2 regions of the Bacillus sp. D386 genome follow, and region 1 is predicted to be linked to the other one. Evidence: riboswitches for the same ligand, from Rfam matches in the RefSeq annotation. Region 1 holds a riboswitch; the other holds the start of a gene.
What was found. Region 1 has a riboswitch for lysine ahead of FHY45_RS08070 (amino acid permease). Riboswitches for the same ligand answer to the same signal wherever they lie in the genome.
Positions count from the first base shown of each region.

Region 2: it holds a riboswitch for lysine, as region 1 does, so the genes downstream of both, FHY45_RS02825 (amino acid permease) here and FHY45_RS08070 (amino acid permease) in region 1, are expected to answer to the same signal.

Region 1 covers NZ_VEMV01000002.1:638,166-642,496, forward strand. The annotation lists gene cdr (CoA-disulfide reductase) at 1-779, opposite strand, end outside; gene FHY45_RS08070 (amino acid permease) at 973-2,412, opposite strand; lysine riboswitch at 2,545-2,745, opposite strand; gene gntK (gluconokinase) at 2,853-4,331, opposite strand, start outside.
Region 2 covers NZ_VEMV01000001.1:591,230-595,560, forward strand. The annotation lists gene cdr (CoA-disulfide reductase) at 1-1,050, opposite strand, end outside; gene FHY45_RS02825 (amino acid permease) at 1,244-2,683, opposite strand; lysine riboswitch at 2,816-3,016, opposite strand; gene gntK (gluconokinase) at 3,124-4,331, opposite strand, start outside.

The DNA.
Region 1 (4,331 bases):
ACCCCAAGCTCGAGGCCGGCATCTTTCGCAATGGTACTTTCAGGTTGAACACCAATCGCTAAAAGTATCATATCCGTTTCTACTTCTTTGCCGCTTTTCAAGCGAATGATACGACCATTCTTTTCAAAAGATGATACACCATCCTCAAGTATTAAATGAACTCCATTGTCCCGCAAATGTGTGTGGACCATTTGAGCCATCTCCAAATCAATTGGCGCCATCACCTGATTTCCCATCTCAATAACTGTTACATCTATGCCGCGCTCCCGTAAATTTTCAGCCATTTCAATCCCAATAAACCCGCCGCCAATGATAACAGCCTTCTCAGGTTTATCCTGATCTACCTTTTCTTTGATACGGTCCGTATCAGGAACATTCCGAAGCGTATAAACAGATTTAGCCTCATCGATTCCCGGAATGGCTGGCCTAACCGGTTTTGAACCCGGAGATAGGATTAGCACATCGTAGGATTCCTCATATTCCTCGCCTGTCATTGCTTTTCTGGCTATGACAGTCTTCTGCTCCCGATTGATTTTGATAATTTCTGTCCAATTACGTATATCTAAATTATAGCGTTGCCCCATTCCTTCAACTGTTTGAACAAGCAGTTTATTACGGTTTTGGATAACTTCTCCTATATAATATGGAAGACCACAATTCGCAAATGAAATATATTCACCTTTTTCAAACATGATGATTTCATCTTTTTCGCTTAGACGGCGCAGTCTTGCCGCAGCAGATGCTCCGCCTGCCACACCGCCAACAATTAAAATCTTCATTTTAATAGACCTCCATTAGTTCATCGATTAGTCTAATCGTAATATACCCTATTGGGTATGTCAATTTATCAAACTCACATGATTACACTCTATCATTGCTCCCGATAACAGTTTTCATAACACCGTTTTACTTTTAAATAATACCCAAAAAAAGCAAACCCACTTTTAACAATGGGTTTGCTTCTTATTACAGTTAAAAAGATTTTTTCAAATAATAGTTCTCGTGTTGTTTAACTTCCTCCATATTTTTAGGCAGTAAACGATAGAATAGGATTCCGCTTGCCAGAAGGATAACACCGAAAATAAATGTTTTTAAATCAGCCGTTCCTTTGATGATCACCCAAATGGAATATGCCGTCGCCAATATGGCTATGGTACCATCAATAATTCGTGAACGCATTTCATCAGATTTATATGTCTCGCCAGTCCAAACTAATTTCAGTTGGAATGAGGAGGAAATTAAATATGGCACTAAATAAGAAAGTGTCGCGATATAAATAATAAAGTCAAATGCATGAGCAATTGAATTTGAAATAGTTGAGAAAATAAATAATTGACCTAAACCATTTGAAACAATCATAGAGAAATTAGGAATCCCACGCTTATTGACCTGTAAAAACTTAGGGATAAATAAACCTTGTTTTGCTGCCTGATACGGGATTTCAGCGCTTAACAAGATCCAGCCAATTGTTGAACCAAATAAACTGATCAATCCAATGACCGCCAATGCTTTCCCACCAACAGGTCCCAGCACCGTTTCAATTGCATCGATTAATGGTTTTTCTGAATGGATAAGTGCATCCTGTGTTAATAATCCCATAACAAGTGTACTGATTCCCATATAGATAGCCAGGGCAATCAATAGCCCTAAAATGGTCGCTCTCTTTACATCTGCCTTTCTCTTCGCCCTTGATGCGAATACAACAGCGGATTCAACCCCTACAAAAGCCCATAAGGTTGAGACGGCAGCAAAATTTACCTGGCTGAGTAATCCCCGACTCTCACCATCAATTATACGAGTTTCCGCAAACGGTACAATATTAGATTGTTCAAAGGCAAATAGCCCAATTACTATGAATAATCCAAATCCAAGTACTTTTGCCGCAGTCGCAACAAAGTTTAATTTACCAGCATTCTCTATGCCTCGCATAATAAAGAAATGAACGCCCCAGAGCATGATTGTGCAGACAAGGAATGTTAAAGCATTGCCAACTTTTAGACTAAAATCCCCTATACTGAACAATTCAGCCGTACTGGTCAAACTTGGGAAGAAGGTAGATAAATACCCTGCAAACGTAGTAATGATGGCAATATTACCTGCAAAATTACCAATCCAGTATCCCCATGTAGACATAAACCCGGATAATCTTGAGGCTAAAGAATTTTCCTTGAACAATTCCTTAGCATAAATCTGAGGGCCACCTGTTAAATGTGGCTTACGAACAGCCAGATTCCCAAAAACCAGCGCAATAGTTAGTACACCCAATCCTGTTAATCCCCATGCCATAATTACTCCGGCAGGACTAGCTACTTCTGCCAGCGTACGCGGCAACATAAAAATACCAGACCCAACCATATTGCCGACTACAAATGCCGTTAAAATCCAAAAACCCAGTTGCTTCTTATTGTGCACGATAATTCCCCTTCCAAAGCTGTCATGTTACTCTCTATTTTTGAATTATCCATTTCTGTGTAAATAAACTAAATAAAAAACACACCTTATTGTTAAGGTGTGCAACATTTTATGATTAGCCACACCAGACAATAAATGGATAGTTCTCCATGGTCTATATACATATCGCGATGTATATATTCCATGACAGTCCTGCACCTATTCGGATACAGTCCCAGCTGCTCTCTTCGGAAAAAAAGAGCGCTTCGGCAGATTTTCCTTTCAACTAAAGTCAGCAAGCTTTCCGGCTCTCTTTTTAGTTTACTAATAAAATCTGCGACCTCTACCTCATCTTTTAGTCCGATGAGGATTTGTATTAAATTAAATTATTCCTGTATAAAGGATACAGTGAAAACGCGAATGCTGTCAATATTATTCGACAATGTTATTTTCAAATCAACTTATTTATGATTAATCCATTTGTTTTGGAAAGCTGCTATACTGCTATATTCAGTCTCCAATTTTCTGTATATATTGATGTAAATTGGCAGTAATTCCTCGTATCTTTCTACATTTGCTTTAACCGGCGTATGGACATGTGTAGTTCCCACATAATTTGATACAACGGATAGGTCTTCAATTTCACCGAGTGCATATCTGCCGAGTACAACTGCTCCTAAACAAGAGCTTTCAAAGCTTTCTGGCACATCTACTTCCTGATTAAAAATATCCGCAAGCATTTGCCTCCATAACTCTGAGCGCGCAAATCCCCCCGTTGCCCTGATTTTACTTGGCACACCTATCAATTCCTGCAAAGCTAATAAGACTGTATAGAGATTAAAAATGACTCCTTCAAGCACCGCTCTGACCATATGTTCCTTTTTATGATGAAGTCCCAAGCCAAAGAACGATCCTCTGGCATCAGGGTTCCAAATGGGCGCTCTCTCTCCAGCTAAATATGGGTGGAATAGTAGTCCATCTGCCCCCGGCGCTACTTTTGATGCTATCTTGGTGAGTACTTCATATGAGTCAATTCCGAGGCGTTTAGCTGTTTCTACTTCCGCTGAAGCCAGCTCATCTCTTAGCCATCTAAAAGTCATACCTCCATTATTAACTGGTCCGCCAATCACCCAATGCTTATCCGTCAATGCATAACAAAAAATTCGGCCCTTTTCATCCGTAATCGGCCTATCTGTTACCGTACGAATGGCTCCGCTCGTTCCAATCGTGACTGCTACAATCCCTGGATCAATCGCATTGACACCCAGATTGGAGAGAACGCCATCACTGGCTCCTATTACAAATGGAGTATCCGGCAACAGCCCCATATCCGCAGCATAGGCGGAGTCCATGCCAGATAAATAATATGTAGTTGGTACTGGTTTAGACAAATGGGTCTCTGTAATACCCGCGATTGCCAATGCCTCAGAATCCCATTCTAAATTTTTAAGATGAAACATTCCTGTTGCTGAGGCAACCGAATAATCAATCACATATTGCCCAAATAATTTATAAAAAACATATTCTTTAATGGAAATGAATTTATATGTCCTACCCGCTAATTCGGGATAATCATTCATCAACCAGGTGATTTTTGTAAGAGGAGACATTGGATGGATTGGCGTTCCAGTTCTCCGATAAATTTCTTGTCCATTCCTCTCATTTTTAATATAGTCGGACCACTTCTTTGAACGGCTGTCAGCCCATGTAATGCATTGAGTTAATGGATTTCCATTTTCCTCAACCGCAATTACGCTGTGCATAGCCGAGCTAAAGGATACTAACGACAGTTCATCAGGATTTATTTGGCTTTGGACCATTACTCCTCTTATTGCATTAAGTACAGCATGAAAGATCTCATCAGGCTTCTGCTCTGCTGTAAGTGGAGTCGGGCTATATAATGGGTACTCTACATGATAGGTGCTGAGCACAGATGCGTC
Region 2 (4,331 bases), on a different contig from region 1:
TAAACGCTTCAGCATCTTTTCATTGCTTCCTGTTGAAGCAACGGTCAATTCAAACACCTTGGCTATGGAAGTGCCCAATGTACCGTTATAAACACTTTCTTTCCCGTGAATATGATCCGCTACTAAACGCCCTTGACGATTGGCAGGCCAAGCGAGCGGCACATAAGTATCCGTTCCGTTAATATAATCCTTTACTTCAATGACATCACCGACCGCATAAATAGATGGGTCTGATGTTTGCAGATGCTCATTGACTTTTATCGCATTCCGAACCCCAAGCTCGAGGCCGGCATCTTTCGCAATGGTACTTTCAGGTTGAACACCAATCGCTAAAAGTATCATATCCGTTTCTACTTCTTTGCCGCTTTTCAAGCGAATGATACGACCATTCTTTTCAAAAGATGATACACCATCCTCAAGTATTAAATGAACTCCATTGTCCCGCAAATGTGTGTGGACCATTTGAGCCATCTCCAAATCAATTGGCGCCATCACCTGATTTCCCATCTCAATAACTGTTACATCTATGCCGCGCTCCCGTAAATTTTCAGCCATTTCAATCCCAATAAACCCGCCGCCAATGATAACAGCCTTCTCAGGTTTATCCTGATCTACCTTTTCTTTGATACGGTCCGTATCAGGAACATTCCGAAGCGTATAAACAGATTTAGCCTCATCGATTCCCGGAATGGCTGGCCTAACCGGTTTTGAACCCGGAGATAGGATTAGCACATCGTAGGATTCCTCATATTCCTCGCCTGTCATTGCTTTTCTGGCTATGACAGTCTTCTGCTCCCGATTGATTTTGATAATTTCTGTCCAATTACGTATATCTAAATTATAGCGTTGCCCCATTCCTTCAACTGTTTGAACAAGCAGTTTATTACGGTTTTGGATAACTTCTCCTATATAATATGGAAGACCACAATTCGCAAATGAAATATATTCACCTTTTTCAAACATGATGATTTCATCTTTTTCGCTTAGACGGCGCAGTCTTGCCGCAGCAGATGCTCCGCCTGCCACACCGCCAACAATTAAAATCTTCATTTTAATAGACCTCCATTAGTTCATCGATTAGTCTAATCGTAATATACCCTATTGGGTATGTCAATTTATCAAACTCACATGATTACACTCTATCATTGCTCCCGATAACAGTTTTCATAACACCGTTTTACTTTTAAATAATACCCAAAAAAAGCAAACCCACTTTTAACAATGGGTTTGCTTCTTATTACAGTTAAAAAGATTTTTTCAAATAATAGTTCTCGTGTTGTTTAACTTCCTCCATATTTTTAGGCAGTAAACGATAGAATAGGATTCCGCTTGCCAGAAGGATAACACCGAAAATAAATGTTTTTAAATCAGCCGTTCCTTTGATGATCACCCAAATGGAATATGCCGTCGCCAATATGGCTATGGTACCATCAATAATTCGTGAACGCATTTCATCAGATTTATATGTCTCGCCAGTCCAAACTAATTTCAGTTGGAATGAGGAGGAAATTAAATATGGCACTAAATAAGAAAGTGTCGCGATATAAATAATAAAGTCAAATGCATGAGCAATTGAATTTGAAATAGTTGAGAAAATAAATAATTGACCTAAACCATTTGAAACAATCATAGAGAAATTAGGAATCCCACGCTTATTGACCTGTAAAAACTTAGGGATAAATAAACCTTGTTTTGCTGCCTGATACGGGATTTCAGCGCTTAACAAGATCCAGCCAATTGTTGAACCAAATAAACTGATCAATCCAATGACCGCCAATGCTTTCCCACCAACAGGTCCCAGCACCGTTTCAATTGCATCGATTAATGGTTTTTCTGAATGGATAAGTGCATCCTGTGTTAATAATCCCATAACAAGTGTACTGATTCCCATATAGATAGCCAGGGCAATCAATAGCCCTAAAATGGTCGCTCTCTTTACATCTGCCTTTCTCTTCGCCCTTGATGCGAATACAACAGCGGATTCAACCCCTACAAAAGCCCATAAGGTTGAGACGGCAGCAAAATTTACCTGGCTGAGTAATCCCCGACTCTCACCATCAATTATACGAGTTTCCGCAAACGGTACAATATTAGATTGTTCAAAGGCAAATAGCCCAATTACTATGAATAATCCAAATCCAAGTACTTTTGCCGCAGTCGCAACAAAGTTTAATTTACCAGCATTCTCTATGCCTCGCATAATAAAGAAATGAACGCCCCAGAGCATGATTGTGCAGACAAGGAATGTTAAAGCATTGCCAACTTTTAGACTAAAATCCCCTATACTGAACAATTCAGCCGTACTGGTCAAACTTGGGAAGAAGGTAGATAAATACCCTGCAAACGTAGTAATGATGGCAATATTACCTGCAAAATTACCAATCCAGTATCCCCATGTAGACATAAACCCGGATAATCTTGAGGCTAAAGAATTTTCCTTGAACAATTCCTTAGCATAAATCTGAGGGCCACCTGTTAAATGTGGCTTACGAACAGCCAGATTCCCAAAAACCAGCGCAATAGTTAGTACACCCAATCCTGTTAATCCCCATGCCATAATTACTCCGGCAGGACTAGCTACTTCTGCCAGCGTACGCGGCAACATAAAAATACCAGACCCAACCATATTGCCGACTACAAATGCCGTTAAAATCCAAAAACCCAGTTGCTTCTTATTGTGCACGATAATTCCCCTTCCAAAGCTGTCATGTTACTCTCTATTTTTGAATTATCCATTTCTGTGTAAATAAACTAAATAAAAAACACACCTTATTGTTAAGGTGTGCAACATTTTATGATTAGCCACACCAGACAATAAATGGATAGTTCTCCATGGTCTATATACATATCGCGATGTATATATTCCATGACAGTCCTGCACCTATTCGGATACAGTCCCAGCTGCTCTCTTCGGAAAAAAAGAGCGCTTCGGCAGATTTTCCTTTCAACTAAAGTCAGCAAGCTTTCCGGCTCTCTTTTTAGTTTACTAATAAAATCTGCGACCTCTACCTCATCTTTTAGTCCGATGAGGATTTGTATTAAATTAAATTATTCCTGTATAAAGGATACAGTGAAAACGCGAATGCTGTCAATATTATTCGACAATGTTATTTTCAAATCAACTTATTTATGATTAATCCATTTGTTTTGGAAAGCTGCTATACTGCTATATTCAGTCTCCAATTTTCTGTATATATTGATGTAAATTGGCAGTAATTCCTCGTATCTTTCTACATTTGCTTTAACCGGCGTATGGACATGTGTAGTTCCCACATAATTTGATACAACGGATAGGTCTTCAATTTCACCGAGTGCATATCTGCCGAGTACAACTGCTCCTAAACAAGAGCTTTCAAAGCTTTCTGGCACATCTACTTCCTGATTAAAAATATCCGCAAGCATTTGCCTCCATAACTCTGAGCGCGCAAATCCCCCCGTTGCCCTGATTTTACTTGGCACACCTATCAATTCCTGCAAAGCTAATAAGACTGTATAGAGATTAAAAATGACTCCTTCAAGCACCGCTCTGACCATATGTTCCTTTTTATGATGAAGTCCCAAGCCAAAGAACGATCCTCTGGCATCAGGGTTCCAAATGGGCGCTCTCTCTCCAGCTAAATATGGGTGGAATAGTAGTCCATCTGCCCCCGGCGCTACTTTTGATGCTATCTTGGTGAGTACTTCATATGAGTCAATTCCGAGGCGTTTAGCTGTTTCTACTTCCGCTGAAGCCAGCTCATCTCTTAGCCATCTAAAAGTCATACCTCCATTATTAACTGGTCCGCCAATCACCCAATGCTTATCCGTCAATGCATAACAAAAAATTCGGCCCTTTTCATCCGTAATCGGCCTATCTGTTACCGTACGAATGGCTCCGCTCGTTCCAATCGTGACTGCTACAATCCCTGGATCAATCGCATTGACACCCAGATTGGAGAGAACGCCATCACTGGCTCCTATTACAAATGGAGTATCCGGCAACAGCCCCATATCCGCAGCATAGGCGGAGTCCATGCCAGATAAATAATATGTAGTTGGTACTGGTTTAGACAAATGGGTCTCTGTAATACCCGCGATTGCCAATGCCTCAGAATCCCATTCTAAATTTTTAAGATGAAACATTCCTGTTGCTGAGGCAACCGAATAATCAATCACATATTGCCCAAATAATTTATAAAAAACATATTCTTTAATGGAAATGAATTTATATGTCCTACCCGCTAATTCGGGATAATCATTCATCAACCAGGTGATTTTTGTAAGAGGAGACATTGGATGGATTGGCGTTCCAGTTCTCCGATAAATTTCTTGTCCATTCCTCTCATTTTTAA